DNA from 2 places in the Arthrobacter sp. TMN-50 genome. Region 2 is predicted to be linked to the other one. Evidence: riboswitches for the same ligand, from Rfam matches in the RefSeq annotation. Region 2 holds a riboswitch; the other holds the start of a gene.
The links. Region 2 has a riboswitch for thiamine pyrophosphate ahead of thiC (phosphomethylpyrimidine synthase ThiC). Riboswitches for the same ligand answer to the same signal wherever they lie in the genome.

Region 1 (9,405 bases), on a different contig from region 2:
CGGAATAGCAGGCGAGACCGGCAGGGCTTTGCTTCGACGGAGCGAGGTAACAGCAATGGCGAGTGCGGCGAGTTCGAGGATGAAGGCAGCGCTGTCGGGCATACCGACGGGTTCGGGAGTCCCAGCTTCGGGACCGAACGGAAGCCCAAGTGTGCGGGAGTACAGCCAGGTCGTAAGGGGGATAATCGAGACCACGGCGACGCCTGGGAGCGCTCAGCTCCACTGCTCGCTAAGGACCAGCAGGCCTATGATGCATTCCATAACTGCGAGGATTACGAAAAAAGCCGCGGCAGGACCCCAGTGGGAGAGATGCTCGGGGACGACCGCCGCGTGGATGGTTGCGCTACCGAATAGTGCTGTCGCCACGAGCAATCGCCGGTGGTCGGTGATTGCGATTGACGGGTTTCCGTCGATTCCGAGCGATATCCAGTCGGCTAGAGTGCGGGTGAACGCCGCTTGGTGCTCCAGGCGTACTCCCGGTGGTCAGACGATCGTCAGTGGCGCACCTCGACCTCGGTGTTCATCCAGGGGTGAATCATGCACATGAACCGGTGGATGCCTGCCGACATCTCGTGGGTCGCGACTGTTCCGCTCGCTCCGGCGGGAAGCGCAGTTCGAGGATCACTGAAGGCTGCACCGCAGTCAGCTGCCGGAGGTCCGACTAGGCCAAGAACATCATTGATCTCGGGCACGCAACCCGCCCCGAACTTCGCTACCTCGGTGAACGTATGAAACTCGCCCCCGGTGTTGGAGATGACCAGGTCGCTGCCCTTGCGGACGTGCGTCCGCTCGGGATGGTTGCGCCAGTGCCCGTCTGGGTTCCGCTCGGCCAGGCTCTCGAAAAGTTCGTCAAAGGTGGTGTCACCGTCTCCAACGCACGCTCCCTCCCCCAGCGCCGCATTGAACGTGGCCGGGTCGCAATCGTCCTGCATCTCGATGTGTCGTTGGCTGGGGCCGCTATCCGCCGCAGATGGTAGTCCGCCGACATTGAGGGCGAGGAAGACCGCGACCGCAGCTCCGCTCCTCGTGATGAATGCTTTGTTCATGTCACACGCTCCTAATGGTCTCGAGACCCATTTCACGGTGGTCAAGCCTCCATCCTTACCTGCCGACCTTGGGAAATCCTTGGGGCCGGAATGGCATCGGCGCGCATCGCTCGACAACTCGTGTACCGAGGCGCCAGGCCAGTTCCCGTGCCTTTTGCCAGGAGCAGCTTCGCGGTCGATATTCCGGGTAATGGCCGCATCCTGCTGCGCAACGGCAAACGCGTGCTATCAATGGAGCCGATATTCGCGCGACCGCAGCATCGATCGGTGCAGCAACATTCGCGTTCGCAGCGATCGCACCGTTAATCGGCGCTGATATGTCCGCTTCAGCAGCCAAATCTGCGTTGACGTTGAGGAGGTTCCCATCAAGCGAAGACCCCAGGTCGGTAGGCACGGCCCCAACATCCGGCACGGTGGCATCATGCAACAATCCGGTATCGGTGGTTCCCGTCTGGGCGTTGGCCCCGGCGTCGCGATCGAGACCGCCTGATCGAGAGTTGTTGCTTGCTTGTTCACACCGGAACCTCAACTCCAACACTGCCCCAAAACGGGAAAGGAACCCCTCCGATGAACTAACCCACAACCCGGGCAGACACCCCCAACTCCAGCTTCAGCGTTGTGCTGGTTGCTTATGCGTTGGTGTAAGGCTAATGGCCCTAGGACGCGCCGAGGAGGAAGTTCCAGGTTCCCGCGAGCACCGCTGCGGTCACCGCAGCGCCGGCAATGAGGATGCCGGCGAGGCAGACCCAGATGTCGATCCGACTGAAGGTGCTTTCCCTCGCCCAGGTGCGTTCTCCCGCCCCGAATCCGCGTGCCTCCATGGCGATGGCCAGCCGGGTGGCCCGGCGAATCGCCTGCACTATCAGACCGAACCCCTGCCCGAGGAAATTCCTCAGCCGGGCTACCGGATTGCCTTCAAACCCGACGCCGCGGGCGTGCCGGGCCAGCCCGAGGGTCCGCCATTCGTCCACCAGCAGCCCGACGAGGCGCAGCCCCGCCAGCGCGCCGAGCACAAACCGGTGCGGCAGCCGAAGCTTTTGCGCCAGAGCGTCGGCCAGATCCGTTGGATCGGTGGTGGTCAGCAGAAAAATTCCGGGCAGGGCGATGGCCAGCCCGCGCAACCCGATGGCGATCCCCGAGTTCACCGAGTCCTGGGTGAACAGGATCGGCCCTACCTCCAGCAGGACCGCGCCGGTCTTGTCCGCCAGCAGCGCCGTGCCGTAGGCAGCAACCATCGCGGCCAACACCAACGGCCAGGTCCGCTTCAGCAGGTGCCAGGCGCTGATGCCGAGCAGCGGCAGCAGTAGCAGTTGGCTCCCGAGGACGGCGGCGGCGCTTACCCAATCGATGCTGAGCATCACCACGATGGTTACCAGCACAGCGGCGAACAGTTTCGACAACGGGTTGGCCCGCGGAAGGAACCGTCCCGTGAGCTGGGGGGTGAGGACGTCGACGCTCACGGCGCCACCTTCAGCACGGCCTGGTGATCGGCGACCCGCAGCACACGACTCCCGAGCGCTTCGGTGAATTCCTGATCATGCGTGACGGCCAGAAGGCTGCCGCCGTTGTTGATCAGTTCGGCCAGCAGCGCCACCAGCTCCGCCCACGTATTGGCATCCTGCCCGAAGGTGGGCTCGTCCAGGACCAGGATGTCCGGGTCGGTTGCCAGCATGGTCGCCACCGAGAGTCTCCGCTTTTCGCCGCCGGATAGCGTAAACGGGTTGGCCTGTAGCAGCGAGGTCAGCCTCAGCCGTTCGGCGATGGGATCCACCCGCCGCCGGACCGCTGCCTCGTCGGTGCCCTCCAACCGCCGAGGACCAAACTCGAGCTCGTCGATCACCCGGTGGGTCAGGAACTGGTGTTCGGGTTCCTGAAAGACCGTCCCGATGCGAGTCACCAGTTGCGCCGACTTCCAGGCATGCGGATCACTGCCCGCGCCCCGGTTCAGCGCTGGAGCCGCCTCCAGCCGTCCGCCCCGCGCGGGCAACAGGCCGGCAAGGGTCAGCGCGAGCGTCGACTTTCCGCCCCCGTTGGGACCGACAATACCCAGCGATGAGCCGGCGCTGAGGGTGACGTTGACGCCGTCGAGCACGGCCGGGCCGCGTTTGGTCCGTGCTACTGCGAGCCCGCTGGCGGCGAGCAGCGCGTCCCCCGCCACGGGCTTCAGCACAGGGTGTGGGGGTTGATGGCCGGGTATCCACACTCCCGCTTCCGCCAGCCGGGCGCGGGTGGCCGGGGCGGTGAGCACAGTGCCGGGCGGCCCGTCGGCGAGGATGCCGCCGTCGGCCGCCAACACCACCACCCGGTCCACCACGTCAGCCCACACGGCCACCCGATGTTCCACCACCACTAACGTGGCGCCGGTGCGGTCCAGGACACGCACGACGGCGTCGCGCACCTCCAGTACGCCGGCCGGGTCGAGGTTGGCCGTCGGCTCATCGAGCAGCAGCAGCCCGGGCTGCATCGCCAGCACCGCCGCCAGCGCCAGGCGCTGCTTCTGCCCACCGGAGAGCGCCGTTGTCGGATGGTTCAATGGAACGTCCAGCCCGACGTCGTCCAGCGCGCGTCGGACACGTTCCCAGATCTCCGTCCGCGGGACGGCCTGGTTTTCGGCGCCGAAAGCCACCTCGTCGCCCACTCTGGCGAGCACGATTTGCGTGTCAGGGTCTTGAAGGACCAGGCCGGCGCGCCCCCGCGCTGCCTCCGGGGGTCGGCCATCAAGGGTGAGGGACCCCTGCTGTTCGCCCTGCCCCTCATCGCCCAGGACCCCCGCCAGCCCGTGCAGAAAGGTTGATTTCCCCGAGCCGGACGCACCCAGCAGTAACACCCGTTCGCCAGGCGCGACCGCCAGCTCAAGGTCACGGACTGCAGGGATCCTACGCCCGGCGTGGCGCCAACTCCAGCCCTGTGCGCTGATGCCGACGGCCTGCGTTCCGACGTGTTCGGCCATACCGGTTAGACGTCGGCCGTTCGTCCAGAGGCGAACGCGGAGAGCACTCCCGTTTTGGCCAGGGCGCGGACTGCCAACCACGAAACCAAGCCGGCAATCACTACCCCCGAGATGGCAGCGAACAGCACGTACATCAGCTGCCACTCCACTGCCCACAGTGCGTTGTAGAGGACGTTCTCGCTGATTGCCAAGGCGAGCCCGGCACCAAGACCCGCAAGCAGCGCCACACCGAGGTTCCACTTGCGGTACAGGAAAAGCAGGAAGATCAGTTCCGCGCCAATTCCCTGAATGAGCCCGGACAGCAGGGTGGTCAGCCCAAACTGGGTGCCGAGCAGCGCGGAAACGGCCGCTGCCAGCACCTCGCAGTAGATGGCGGCCCCCGGCTTCCTGATGATGAGGCCCCCGAGGACGCCTGCGATCAGCCAGCCCCCGGTGTAGAGGCCGGCCAGTGGCGGGAAGGCTGCCGTGAGGGCGGAAATGCCCGTGTAGCCAGCCGACCAGGCGAAAAATACCACTCCGACGGCAACTGCCACCACCGAGGCAACCACGATATCGACCACCCGCCATTGATACCGGGCCCGGAAGGTGGGGTTGCTGTGGGTTGGTGCTGTTGATGAAGCCATGTGAAATCCTCCTGAGGTACAGGAGGGGAGGGCATCCCTGCCCGCAGCAAATGCTACCGGCCGGGCACCCTGAGATACTCGACTCCCTTCGCCGGTACTAGCCGGATCAGGTTCGAGGGTCTGCGGTAGTCCGCACTCTCAGCGCTCGTCCACCAAAATGGACCGCGCTCCCCTGTCGTATGTTTAGCAATCTCAACTCTACACCTGTGGTGTTGGGGCTACCTGCGGGGCTGCCTGCGGAGCGCGTCGTCGTAGTCGGAGGGAAACGCTAGGCTTGGAAAAAGCCACCATAAAAAGGAGACACTGTGAATCAGCTGATGAAACTGCTGGGCGTAGCACTGAGCCTGGGCGCCGGCATCGTGGGCGCGAAGCTTGTAGATTTCGTCTGGACGAAGACCACCGGCAACGCATCGCCGAAGGACGAGGATGGCCTGGAGAACAGCCTGCGGTCGGCGATCGTCTTCGCTCTGATCTCCGGTGCTGTGCGTGCTGTCCTGCAGGTGCTGACCAACCGCACCACGCAGCGCGCCGCCAACCGGTTCGCGAAGACCCGCGACCTGACGTAGGTGGGTTCTACGTCTCGTCAGGGCGCTCGGTCGGTTTCCGGCCGGGCGCCCTTTTGTTGGCCGCCTTCTCCACCACCTCGTCCAGTTCATCCATGCTGAGCAGGTCTCGTCGCAGGTGTTTGGTGCGGTATCCCGCCCGGCCCACCATGTGGGCTGAGACGGGGACGGTCAGGAGCATGAAAATCCAGCACACCAGCAGGACCGGGATCAACACCCAGCTACGCAGTTGCAGCCCCATGGCCAGGAGGAACAGCAGTAGTCCCAGCACCTGCGGTTTGGTTGCCGCGTGCATCCGGGTGAGAAGGTCAGGGAAACGGAGCAGTCCGACGCCGGCAGCAACCGACATCAGCGCCCCACCGATCAACAGCACCGCGGTTAGGGCCTCCATCACTGTGTCAGACATGCGCTACTTCCTGTCCGTCACGAATCGGGCCACGGTGACCGAGCCGATAAACCCGATCACCGAGATTGCCACCAACAGCATGATGTTGTCGAGGTGCCGGTTGACGGCCATGTCCATGGCGAGCGCCCCGCCGATGGTGGCAAGCAGCACATCAATGGCCAGCACCCGGTCCAGGATCGACGGACCGCGGGCAATCCGGTACAAGGCACACAGGGACGCCAGGATCAGGAGTCCCGCGGCGACGGTGATGGCGACGATCATCATGTGCCGGCACCGTCCCGACGGTTCGCGTTTTCCGCGTCGAAACGCATTTCGGTCTGCAGCAGCGCTAGATCATCCCGGGTTCCCATAATTTTGATCAGCCAGGCTTCGGTGGCCCGCACATCGGCCCTGATCTTCGCCGCGTCCTCCGGCGTATTCACATCCAGGCAGTGCAGGTACAGGGTGGAAGTAGAGCGATCCACCTCCACAATCAACGATCCGGGGATCAGGGAGAGCGCGTGCCCGGTGACTGTCACCAGGAGGTCGGACTGACTCCGTAGCTGCACTGCGACCACCGCGTTGACAAGCCTCGGGCCCTGCGTGAGCGAGAGCCAAAACACTTCGAAACTCGCCACCACGAGCTTGTACAGGAACCGTCCGATGAACGGGACCGCGTATAGCACGTTGAATCGACCGCTGAGCTCCACCGGAGGCAGGTACAGCAGGTTGGCCACTGCGTAGGCGATCAGTCCGCCAAAAATAAGGTTCCCCGGGCTGAAGTCCTGCCACAGTGCGCCCCAGACGATGACCAGCCAGATAATCAGGGGCAGTTCCGTGATGAATGGGATCTTCTGTCGGCTCATGGCGCGCTCCCTTCGCCCAGGACCGCTTCAATGTAATCGGTCCGCTCCAGCATGTTCTGCGCAGCGTTGTCGCTGATCTCAAACAACGGACCTGCCAGGAGCGTGAGGAGCACTCCCAGGCCCACCAGGCCCATGGTGGGACCAACCATGGTGCGGGGTAGCAGGTTCACCGGGTTGCGTCCAGAGAACCGCCCAGTGGTCTCGCCGTTGACGCGGTGCGAGGTGCGAACGGCTGACCCGTCTGCCTTGGTGGCGAGCAGGATTGGATCCGGGTGCAGCGCGTCTTCAGGGCGGCGCCAGAAGGCACGGTTCCAGACGCGGGCAATCGCCAGCAGGGTCAGGAGGCTGGTGAGCACACTGGCACCAACCGCCACATAGGCGATGGGCGAGCCCAGTTCGACGCCGGCCTGCAGGATACCCAGCTTGCCGACGAACCCGGAGAAGGGCGGTATCCCGGCCAGATTCATTGCCGGGATGAAGAACAGTACGCCGAGTAGCGGCGACAGCTTGGCGAGCCCACCAAGACGGTCCATATTGGCGGTCCCACCGCGGCGTTCGATGAGCCCCGTGACCAGGAACAGACTGGTCTGCACCGTGATGTGGTGGGCCACGTAGAAGATCGCGGCGCCCAGCCCGACGACGGTGGAGATCGCCAGCCCGAAGATCATGAACCCGATGTGGCTGACAAGGGTGAAGGACAGCATTCGTTTGATGTCCGACTGCGCGAGGGCACCCAGGACGCCGACCACCATGGTGAGGATGGCCACCACCATCAGCAGCGTGTTTATCCGGTCCCCTGGGAAAAGCAGGGTCTCGGTGCGCACCATGGCGTACACCCCCACCTTGGTGAGCAGCCCTGCGAACACTGCGGTGACGGGCGCCGGCGCCGTGGGATAGGAGTCCGGGAGCCAGAAGGATAGGGGGAACACCGCTGCCTTAATCCCGAAGGCGACCAGCAGCATCAGGTGCAGCATCATCTGGGTGGCGGGGTCGATCTCGCCGAGCTTGATCGCGAGGTCGGCTAGGTTGATGGTTCCGGTGGCGGCATAGATCATGCCGATCGCGATCAGGAAGAGCAGCGAGGACAAAACGCTGACCACCACATAGGTGACCCCCGCCCGGATTCGTGGCGTGGTTCCGCCCAGGGTCATCAGGACGTAGCTCGCGGTCAGCAGGATCTCAAAGCCCACGTACAGGTTGAAAAGATCGCCGGACATGAACGCGTTGGAGACGCCGGCAACCAGGATCAGGTACGTGGGGTGGAAGATCGAAATTGGTCCGTCCTCATCACCGTCCGCCATGCCCTGGCCGGTGGCATAGATCAGCACGGCGAGGCTGACGGCGGTCGAAATGACCAGCATCAAGGCGGAGAACTGGTCAACCACCAGGGTGATCCCGAACGGCGGCAGCCACCCGCCGATGAAGACCGCCGTCGCCCCGTGGTTGGCAGCGTTCTGCAGCAGGATCAGTTCGAGCACCAGGGTGATGCTGAGCGTGGAAATGCTGACCGCACGCTGTGACCGGGAATGACGAATCAGGAGGAAGGCGATCGCCGCTCCGAGGAACGGCATGACCACGGCCAGCGGTGCGAGGCTTGCGATGTTCACCGTGGCTCCTTCGGGTCGGTGGAAAGGTCAAAGACTCCTGCGTTCTGAGACCCGGGGGCTTCCTCGGCTTCCTCCAGCGGAGTGAACTCCGTGGTCTCTTCGGGCACGTCGGCGTCGTCCTCGGCATCGAAGCTGCCCTGGCTCGCCACTCTGCGGTCCTCCAGGTCGTCCTGGATCTCGTCACGACGGCCCAGGACCCAGGACCGGTAGATGATGCCCAGCATGAAGGCGGTCACGGCGAAGGAAATCACAATGGCGGTCAAAATCAGGGCTTGGGGCAGCGGATCCGAGTAGGCGTCGGCAGCGATTTCCTCCGAGTAAAGGGGTGCGACGCCGGCCCGACCTCCAGCTGAAAGCAACAGGATGTTGGCGCCGTTGGCCAGCAGGATCAGACCCAACAGGACCCGGGTCAAGCTACGCTCCAGCAGCAGGTAGATGCCCCCCGCGAAGAGGGCTGCCATGACCACCAACAGGGTGATGTTCACGCTCATCGAACCACTCCCTCGCCGGTCTCGGTATGTTTTTGCTGTTGTAGCTTCATCTCGTCGGGGTCGTTGCTCGCCGAGAGGCCCTCGCTGCGTTCATCGATCTCCGAGCCGAGGCTCCGTAGCACGTCGAGGACCAGCCCCACGACCACCAGGTAGACACCAATGTCGAATATGGTCGACGTGACAAACTTGACGTCGCCGAAGACCGGCATCCAGAACTCCAGGATGGCCGTCTGGAGAACCTGGCCTCCCAGCAGCAGTGGGATCAGCGCGCTCAGGGAGGTGGTCGCCATACCCGCGCCGAGCAGGACGCCCGCGCTCACCGGGCTGGCTTCCGCCAGTTCAAATCGCCCACCCGCCAGATAGCGCACGGTCAGCGCCAGCCCTGCCAACAGTCCACCCGCGAATCCGCCGCCCGGCAGGTTGTGACCGGCAAGGAGGAGGTAAATGGAGAAGATAATGATCGAGTGGAAGAGCAGCCGGGTGACGACCTCGAAGATGATCGATCGGCGCTCGGGTGCGAGGGTCCGGCCAGCGACCAGCCACGCGTCCCGGGAGACTGACGAGAACTTCTTCGCCAACGCCAGCGCTGCGGCTTCCCGCCCGAACTCGGCAATGGGCTCCTGGCCACGATCGACGGATCCGGATTTGACGGTCTCTGCCCGCTGGCGGGTATCGCCCCGACCGCGGATGAAGATCAGGCTGGCGATGCCGGTGGCTGCGATGGCCAGCACTGAAATCTCCCCGTACGTGTCCCAGGCCCTGATATCGACCAGGGTGACATTGACGATGTTCTCTCCACCGCCGCGCTCGTAGGCCAGACCCGGGTACTCCAGTGACACAGGGGTGGCGACTCGTGATGTCATGGATGACATGG
Region 2 (9,405 bases):
GGTGATGAGTTCCGCACATCCTGCTGGCTTGCGGGCGTCAAAACGCACCATTTCGAACGGCTGGCGTAGGTTGAGTCGCTGTACCAGCGGGCCGGCGAGTTCCTCAGGAGTGTTGGTGGCCAGCAACAGTCGGCGTCCATCTCCGAGGCGCTGCAGAACATCATCCAGGTGTTCGGATCGGATCAGGGTGGTTGCCTCGGCATTGACGAACCGGCGGGCGCCGGTAAACGCTTCACGCAATAGACGCTGGTCGGCTCCACGGCGGGCTGCCAGCGCTCCGATGATTTGCCATTGATCGCCTAGATAGCGCAGCGGTCCGTCATGGCTCACGCCACCCCGCAGATCGTCGGGAAGGGGCACCGGGTTACCGTCCCAGTCTGTGGCAGTGGTTGCCGTCCATTGGGGGGCGTGGACGACGACACCGCGGGTTGGCTCGACGAAACAACCTGGAGTCACGGCGGGGTGGGTCCGTTGAAGCACAGCAGCTATTTCTTCCCGGAAGCCGTTGCCACCCCCGTTGGGTAGCATCTTTTCCAACCCCGTTGCGTAATGGTCCGTCATGCGGGGGTCGTCATGCAGCGTGCCGTCCAGGTCGAACAGCACCACCTCGACTGCAGCGAGGTTCTCGAATGGTGCGGGAAGCATCGCCCCAACGTGGGTAGGTAGAAGGTTCGCGGAACATGTAGGCATGGTGACATCCTCAGTTCTGCGGTGCGGCTTCGAGGAGGCTGGTTGCTTCGCCATCCATGCGCTCCGCCGCTTCCTGCGGGGTCAACCGACCCAGCACCACTTCTTCGACCACTCCAGTGACCATGTCATCGATGGCGTTGCCAGCAGCGGTGGGCGGCATGATCTGGGCGTTGATGAACACGTTGTCGAAAGCTTCAGCTTTCTGCGGGTTTTCCTTGTAGTTGGTGCTCAGAATGTCGGTGTCGAGGGCGCTTTCCACGGCCGGTGAATAGCCGGTGCGCGCCGCATAAATGGACTGGGCTTCCGTATCAGCAAACCAACGCATGAAGAGCCACGAAGCAAGTTCCTGCTCAGGATCGTCGGACGAAAGGATCACGTGATTCCCGCCGAAGAGTTGAGTGATGGGTTTGGCCGATTCCTGCGGTGTCATGGCCACAGACCACTGGAACTTGTCCTGAATCTGCTCGATTTTCGTTGAGGTCCGTGCCGTGGTGCCCAGCTCGGAAGCGGTGCGCTCGTTGGTGAATTCCTGCTCGGTGTCCGCCGCCGTATACACGAGCTCCTCTTCGAAAAGGAGGGCAAGCAGCTCCAGGGATTCAATGGATTCGGGGGACGTGAACTGGGTGGTCGCTGCTTTGGGGTCGTACGGGTCAATGCCTTTAGAGCGCAGCATGTTGTAATACACGCCGTTCTTGCCTGTGCCCATGGCGGAATAGGGCAGCCCGGTTTTGTCCTTCATCTGGCGTGCCTGCTCCAGAAATTCCTCCCAGTCGGCGGGGGGTGCCTCAATTCCGGCCTCGGCGAAAAGGTCGGCGTTGTAATACATCCCCATGCTGGAATTGCCATGAGGCCAGGACAAGGTGCTTCCGTTGTAAGCGTCCACCCGTTGCCGGGCCAGGACGCCGTCAACGAGATCATCCATGTCCTCGTCGGGCACGCCGTACTGTGTACTTTCAATGTACGGATCGAGGGGTTCGATCACACCGTTTGCCACGTATTCGAGCGTGTCATTTTCGTAGGCCATGGTGACATCGGGGGCGCCCCCGCCGGCCAGGGATGCGCGGACGGCCTGGTTGAGCTCCTGGTAGGAGCCTTTAAAGGACTCGTTGACCACGATGCCCCACTCGTTCGTCTCGTTGAACTCCTGAACCATTTCGGTGATCGCTTCACCGTAAATGGTGGCCTGGATGTGCCAGAAATCTATTTCCACCCCCTCCGGAAGCTCGCTGCTGTCAACACTTTCCGTGCTGGCAGCAGCGTTTTCCGAAGCACCTGCGCCACCACCGGCGCAGGACGTGATCACCAGCGTGCTGGCGAGAAGAAAGGAGGGAAGGACGGCTTTTTTTGGCAGAGTCATGGGACAGGCACCTCCGGTGCGGTTAGGGGGTTGTTGTGCAATGGGTGGGATGGTCGGTGGACGGGCCAGCTGGCTTCAGCCCTTGACGCCGAAGGCTGTGAGGCCTTCCACGAAACGGCGTTGAACAAAGAGGAAGAAGATGATGCCCGGTATTGCGACCAGTGTCGTGGCCGCCATCAGCAGGTGGTGGAGGGAGCCTTCATCGCCGGAGAACGCCATCAGCCCAAGCTGGACCGGCCGGATGGATTCGCTCTGGGTGGCAATCAGGGGCCACAGCAATTCGTTCCACCGTCCAATAAACCCGAACAGCACCACGGTGAGTACCGCGGGCATGGTCATCGGAACAAGAACTCGCCACAGGAAGGTCCAGTGGGATGCCCCGTCCATGCGGATGGCGTCCCAGTAATCGCGAGGCACCGCCATAAACGCCTGTCGCAGCAGGAAGATCGCAAACGCTCCGGCGACGCCGGGCAGGATCATCCCGGCATAGGTGTCATACAGCCCGGACCCTCCCTCCCCGAAGAGGTCATTGCCGCCCGCGAAAGGGATCTGTCGGATCAGCACATAATTGGGCACGATTCGCGCCTCGAAAGGAATCATCATGGTGGCCAGTACCACCAGGAAGAGAAGATTATTGAACCGGAACTTCATCCGGGCAAAGGCATACGCGGCCGTGATCCCCGTGACGAGCTGCAAGGCGGTGCCGAGCACCGCAACAATCAGGCTGTTGAGGAAATAGCGTCCGAACCCGGACGGCGGCCCATCCCACGCCTCGGCGTAGTTGGACCATTGCGGATCCGACGGCAGCATCGTCGGCGGTGACAGGTTGACTTCCTGGAAAGTTTTCAGGGAGCTTGTGATCATCCAGGCGAAGGGGAACAGCATGACGGCCGCCCCGGCGATCAATGCGGTGTACAGGACAATCCTTCCAGCGGTCCGGCGCCAGCGCTGGAGCGCGTAGGTCCGGTCGGACTGGTTGAGCGGAGCGGCCGGATACCGGGTGCTGGTAGGGGCATCAGTCGCATTTTCGATGGTGTGCAGTGCCATGGGCGGTTCCGCCTTCTCGGTCTGGTGGTGGGGGGTCTGGAATTCCGAAGGGAACTCAGTCGTAATGCACGCGCCGCTCAGCGAACCGAAATTGCACCAGGGTAACGATCAGCAGAAGAAGGAACAGGAGCATGGACAACGCCGCGGCGAATCCCACCGAACTGGGACGCTCGTAGAGGTGGCGGAAGATGAGCACCGGTAGCGTCAGGGTTGAATCCAGTGGCGAACCGGCACCTGCCCCGTAGCCACCGCCACTGGTGAGGACGTATACCTCGTTGAAACTCTGGAAAGACCGGATGGTGGACACCACCAGGAGTAGGAACAGGGTTGGTGAAACCAGCGGCATGGTGATGCGGGTGGCCATCTGCCACGAGTTCACCCCATCCATCCGAGCGGCCTCTTTCACCTGGGGATCGATCGTAATCAAGCCGGCCAGGATGATGACGACGGCGAAACCCAACGTGTTCCACACGCTGAACGCCATCACACACACCAGGGCTACGCTGGGCCCGGCCAGGAACCCGGGAACGCCGTCAGGCCAGCCAATGCCTACGGCACCCAGCAGCTTGGGTACGAGGGGATCGGGGTCCAGCAGCCATTGCTGCGGGGGCAGCCCCAGCCACTCCATCACCGAGTTGAGCAAGCCGACCTGGGGATTGAGCAGCCAGACGAACGCCAGCCCCGCGGCGACTGTGGACGTGATGTACGGGACGAAATAGGCGGTACGCAGCGCGGTCAAGAACCGAATCTTCGAATTGAGCAGATTGGCAATCACGAACGCGATCACGATAGTCGCTGGTACGGTACCCAGGACGTAAAAGCCGGTCACCACCAGGCTTTGGCCAACTTCTCCGGGTGCTCCTCCCGGGGCATCACCGATCTGCTCGGCAATCCTGATGTAGTTGTCCAGGCCGATGAATTGCTCGGGCTGGATACCCCAACGCCATAAACTCATCCACCCGGACAAAAGGATTGGATAGATGTCGAAGGCCCACAGCAACACCAGGGTGGGCGCCAAATAGACCGCCGGTAACCACAACCGCTCCATGCGTTGCCGCTTCCGCCGCCGCGCGATAATTTCTGATGACATGTGGTTCGCTTTTCCCATCTCAACTGCCTGATGGGAGCAACGCTATGGAGCTAGAGCGAATCCGAGATCAACCTGGAGTGACCCCGGAGGAAACAGTGGGTAACGTCCTGAAAGCCACGTCACCCACTGCATTGCGCGGGCTCGGCGGGGAAGCGGCCGTCACCTGCGTGCTCCTTCGCCAGCCCGCTAACTCCTAGTTTCGGGGGAGAACCGGCGCGGGAAGGTAGACCTTGCCCCCGGCGGCGCGAAATTCGGAGGACTTACCAGCCATCCCGGCGATAGCCTCCTGCGCCGAGGCGCCTCCAAACTGGTCCCTTATGTCCTGGGAGATCCGCATGGAACAGAACTTCGGTCCGCACATCGAGCAGAAGTGGGCGGTCTTCGCCGGTTCGGCGGGAAGTGTTTCGTCATGAAACTGCTCAGCAGTCTCGGGGTCCAGCGAAAGCGCGAACTGGTCGCGCCACCGGAACTCGAAGCGTGCCTTCGAGAGGGCGTCGTCCCGATCCCCGGCGCCCGGATGTCCTTTCGCCAGATCGGCGGCATGCGCGGCGATCTTATAGGTGATCACTCCGGTCTTGACGTCGTCCCGATTGGGCAGGCCGAGGTGTTCCTTCGGCGTCACGTAACAGAGCATGGCGGTGCCATACCGGGCTATTTCGGTCGCTCCTATTGCTGAGGTGATGTGGTCGTAGCCTGGCGCGATGTCGGTAACCAGGGGGCCAAGGGTGTAGAACGGCGCACCGTCGCACAATTCTTGTTGCCTTTCCACGTTCTCCCGAACCAGGTGGAAGGGGATGTGGCCGGGTCCCTCCACCATGACCTGGACGTCGTAGGCCCAGGCCCGCTTCGTGAGTTCGGCGAGGGTGTCCAGTTCGGCGAACTGCGCGGCATCGTTAGCGTCAGCGATAGAACCGGGCCGCAGGCCATCTCCCAGTGAGAAGGCGACGTCGTACCGGGCGAAAATCTCACATAATTCGTCAAAGCGCGTGTACAGGAAGTTTTCCTGATGGTGGGCCAGGCACCACCCGGCCATGATCGACCCGCCGCGGGAAACGATGCCCGTGACGCGCTCGGCGGTGAGCGGAACGTAGCGCAGCAGTACCCCGGCGTGGATGGTCATATAGTCGACACCCTGCTCGCACTGCTCAATAACAGTGTCACGGAAGATTTCCCAGGTGAGGTCGCTAGCCTCCCCGTTTACCTTCTCCAATGCCTGGTAGATGGGTACGGTGCCAATGGGCACTGGGGAGTTGCGGATGAGCCACTCACGGGTGGTGTGAATGTCATCTCCTGTGGAAAGGTCCATGACGGTGTCCGCGCCCCACTGGGTGGCCCACTGCATCTTGCTAACTTCCTCGGCGATCGAGCTGGTAACCGCCGAGTTGCCGATATTGGCGTTGATCTTGACGAGAAAGGCCTTGCCGATGATCATCGGCTCCGATTCGGGGTGATTGATGTTGTTGGGAATGATTGCGCGCCCGGCTGCGACTTCGGCCCGAACCAGTTCGACGTCGCAGTTTTCGCGCAACGCGACAAACCGCATCTCCTCGGTGATGACCCCGCGACGTGCGTAGTGCATCTGCGTAACAACCCTGCCGTCGCGGGAACGCAGTGGGATGGGCTGCACACCCTTCCACTCCTGGGAGGAACGCCCGCGACGGATCGCCGACCTGCCGTCGTCGAACAAATTCCGTTCGCGCCCCTGGTACTGCTCGACGTCGTTCCGGCCGGTGATCCAGGGCTGCCTCAGTGGTGGCAGGCCCACCACCGGGTCACTGCCTGGGCCGGCGGTACGGTAGACGCGGAGTGGTTCGTTGGGGCGGTTGCCCGGCGAGTTTTCGAGGGCGATTTCGGTGACGGGCACAGCGATGCCGTGCTCAGAATCGTGGACATATGAAAGGGACTGCGAATTAACGGCACTCAAGGTTCCTACTTCCTTCGCCGGCATGACCCGGACAGGTTCGACGGTCAAGGGCTGCATCAGCCCAATCTCAGCCCTTGCAATAGGGCACCCGTGTGGATGACACGACACTAACATCCCGTCCGCCAATGTCGGACATGACGCAGGCACACGGGGCTTTAGGGACAAAAATGTCGGAGAGGCATTCAACGTGCTCTAGTGTTTGCAGAACAAACACCACACGGGAGCCCGCGCCACGGGCTGAGAGGAAGCTGAAGCAGCTTCGACCGTTGAACCTGTCCGGGTAATGCCGGCGAAGGAAGTGAGATCGATGCCTCATATCCGCGCACTTAACGCGCCCAGGAAGACCATGCCGCTCGACGCGCGGCGAGCCGTACGCGGTGGGATCTTCGGCAACTACGTCGACCAGTTCGACATTTTCCTACCCGTCATCGCCCTGGCACCCGCGGCCGCCCACCTGTTCGGTCCGGAAAATCTCGCAGGCAACGCAGGACTGATTTTCATTGCGACCCTCCTTGGAAGACCGTTGGGGGGCGCAATTTTCGGTCCGATAGCGGATCGGATCGGTCGAACCGCCACGACCCAGGTGGCGTTGTTAGGCATCGCGGTGACGACCCTGCTCATCGCCCTGGTTCCCGGTCATACCGTTCTTGGCGGCGGGACACTGGTGGCTATTATTGCCCTACGATTCGTCGGAGGGATTTTTCTGGGCGGCGAGTACACATCGGCGATTCCGCTCGCGATGGAATGGTCGGAACCAAGGCGACGCGGCCTGGTCAGCGGACTCATCATGTGGATGTCGCCGTGGGCCAATGCCAGCATTGCGGCCCTGGTCTTCGGCCTTCTCACCGTGCTGAACGAGGATGCGTACAACGTTTGGGGTTGGCGGATCCCGTTCCTGCTCGGATCCTTGCTGGCATTCGGCATGCTGGTCTTTTACCGGAAGCGTGTTGGGGATTCTCCCGTCTGGAAGCGGTCGCCCAAGCGGGTAAACCCACTGAAGGACATTCTGGTTGGTGAGCACCGCCGCGAACTGTGGCAGGTTTTTCTGTTGATGAGCGGCTTGTGGCTTTTCACCTATATGGCGATCCCCACGCTGGCCAGTGAACTGGCATTAGATGGGCTCCTGGGTGCGAAAGCCATTTCTTTCACCATGATGTGTGCCACCGCGGCGTCCGCTGTGTTCATGGCGGCCTGCGGGCACGTATCGACCTACACCGGGCGGCGCTCCTTCTTCATCGGATTCGGTCTGCTTGGAGCGGTTCTGGCCCCGATGACGTTCCTCGGTGTGTTTTCCACCGCCAGCATCAGCGGCGTGGTGGTGCTGGTGGTGGCCCTGCAGATAGTGACGGTTTCCGGATACGGGCCCGTGGGCGCCTACCTCGTTGAACGCTTCCCGGCGGCGGTGCGGTCCAGCGGGTATGGCGTGGGGTACAGCCTTTCCATCGTCCTTCCCGCCCTCTACCCGTATTACCTGCCCCCGTTGCAGGACATGATGGGGCGGCACGAAGCCATCGCGGTGCTGCTCGCTTTCGCCGGTTTTCTGGTGCTCGTCGGTGGATTCATCGGACCCGAAACAAACAGGACACGCCATCTCCACTGATGGCGGTTAGTGCCCTCCGCGCGTGGTTGTTTCCGCTGTGGCCCATAACCGGTGGAAGTGGTTGATTGGCCCGTTGCCCTGCCCGACGTGTAATTCGTCGGCGTGAATAAGTGCGTCCTGCAGCCAGTCCTTGGCCTGGGAAACAGCAACGGACCACTCACCCGTGCGAGCCATGACGGTGGCTACGGCGGAGGACAACGAACATCCAGTTCCGTGAGTGTTCTTTGTGGTTACCCGCGGGGAAGAGAATTCGACAACGTCTCCTCCCGTAGCACCTACGACGCTCATAGCATCGACGAGAGCGTCAGGGCTGGTTTCCCCTGCCAGATGGCCGCCCTTGACGAGCACAACGGTCCCGCAGGCCCGGGACAAGTTCCGGCCCTGTTCAATCGCTGCGAGCCAATCCGCGGCGACAGGTTCATCCAGGAGGCCCGCCAGCTCGGGAAGATTCGGGGTGACCAGATCCGCCTGGCTCACCAGCTCCCGCAGCGCGGCCTCCGCATTGGACGCCAAGAGCCTGTCCCCGCTGGTGGCGATCATGACCGGATCCAGGACCACCACCGGCGGCCGCACCCGGTCAAGCCAGTCGCGAACGACGGCAATGGTCGCCGCATCTGCGAGCATGCCGATTTTCACCGCATCGATCGCCACGTCATCACTGACCGCCTCAAGTTGCTCGGCGAGAAAGCGTGCCGGGGGTGTGTGTACGGAGCGGACGCCACGGGTGTTCTGCGCCACGAGAGAAGTGACAACGGCCATCCCGTATCCGCCCAGGGCGGCGATACTTTTCAGGTCTGCCTGAATCCCAGCCCCTCCGGTCGGATCTGTCCCGGCAATGCTGAGGACCCGCGGAATACTGCGTAGATCGCGACTCTTCACCGGCGCCACTCCGCCCTCAGGTCTTCGGCCGCTGCCTGTGGATCGATGGCGGTGCAGACCGCAGACACGACGGCCATTCCGGCAGCGCCCGCATCCCGCAGCGGACGCGCGTCGGCACGGCTGATGCCGCCAATCGCGACGCAGGGCAGGGTGCTTGACTCAATGAGGGCTCTGAAACCGTCAACGCCCAGCGGCCGGGGATGATTCGCCTTCGTGGCAGTGGCGTGAATGGCCCCAACCCCCAGATAGTCCACCGTCCCTTCAGGCAGGCGGTGCGCCGTCTGGATCTCCGGTCCAGTTGCCGCGCTCAATCCAACAATGGCTTCCGGCCCTACGAGGGTGCGAACCAGCTCCGCGGGCAGGTCGGACTGGCCAACATGCACTCCGGCCACCCGTGCCCCTGCCGCCCGCGCCGCAAGAAAGATGTCCACCCGGTCATCGACCAGCACCGGGACCACGTTTCCTACAGAGTCCGCGACCGCCATCAGCAGGTGCAGCAAATCCCGGGATGACGCCTCCTTGTCTCGCACCTGAACCACCGTTGCTCCACCCGCCACCGCTGCGGCAGCCACAGCGGTTACCGTTCGCGGAACGCACTGGCTGGTATCGGTTACCAGGTAAAGCGGGAGGCGCTGCCTAAAATCTGGCCTGGTATTCGGCTGGTTCACCGGATGCCGTCCGGCGTGGCTGCATGGCGGAGGTTCAATGCGGTAACGACGTCGTCGGGAGTGACGCCCGCCAATCGGTCAACGAACCCGACTGCAAAACTTCCCGGCCCGTGCGCTCCCCTAGCTGCCTGCTCCGCTGCAACGGTGTAG

Region 1: linked by a shared signal. The riboswitch ahead of ACX80A_RS03575 (ECF transporter S component) and the one ahead of thiC (phosphomethylpyrimidine synthase ThiC) in region 2 are both predicted to bind thiamine pyrophosphate.

What each region holds. Positions count from the first base shown of each region.
Region 1 is NZ_JBTNDG010000001.1:735,564-744,968, forward strand. Features, by position in the region: gene ACX80A_RS03560 (cupredoxin domain-containing protein) at 495-1,046, opposite strand; gene ACX80A_RS03565 (energy-coupling factor transporter transmembrane component T family protein) at 1,703-2,506, opposite strand; gene ACX80A_RS03570 (ABC transporter ATP-binding protein) at 2,503-3,996, opposite strand; gene ACX80A_RS03575 (ECF transporter S component) at 4,002-4,619, opposite strand; TPP riboswitch at 4,686-4,803, opposite strand; gene ACX80A_RS03580 (DUF4235 domain-containing protein) at 4,925-5,185, shown strand; gene mnhG (monovalent cation/H(+) antiporter subunit G) at 5,193-5,588, opposite strand; gene ACX80A_RS03590 (monovalent cation/H+ antiporter complex subunit F) at 5,592-5,852, opposite strand; gene ACX80A_RS03595 (Na+/H+ antiporter subunit E) at 5,849-6,433, opposite strand; gene ACX80A_RS03600 (Na+/H+ antiporter subunit D) at 6,430-8,040, opposite strand; gene ACX80A_RS03605 (Na(+)/H(+) antiporter subunit C) at 8,037-8,531, opposite strand; gene ACX80A_RS03610 (Na+/H+ antiporter subunit A) at 8,528-9,405, opposite strand, start outside.
Region 2 is NZ_JBTNDG010000009.1:55,945-65,349, reverse strand. Features, by position in the region: gene ACX80A_RS11495 (HAD family hydrolase) at 1-690, opposite strand, end outside; gene ACX80A_RS11490 (extracellular solute-binding protein) at 701-2,047, opposite strand; gene ACX80A_RS11485 (carbohydrate ABC transporter permease) at 2,123-3,094, opposite strand; gene ACX80A_RS11480 (carbohydrate ABC transporter permease) at 3,150-4,184, opposite strand; gene thiC (phosphomethylpyrimidine synthase ThiC) at 4,378-6,108, opposite strand; TPP riboswitch at 6,101-6,210, opposite strand; TPP riboswitch at 6,316-6,423, shown strand; gene ACX80A_RS11470 (MFS transporter) at 6,416-7,708, shown strand; gene thiD (bifunctional hydroxymethylpyrimidine kinase/phosphomethylpyrimidine kinase) at 7,715-8,587, opposite strand; gene thiE (thiamine phosphate synthase) at 8,584-9,255, opposite strand; gene thiM (hydroxyethylthiazole kinase) at 9,252-9,405, opposite strand, start outside.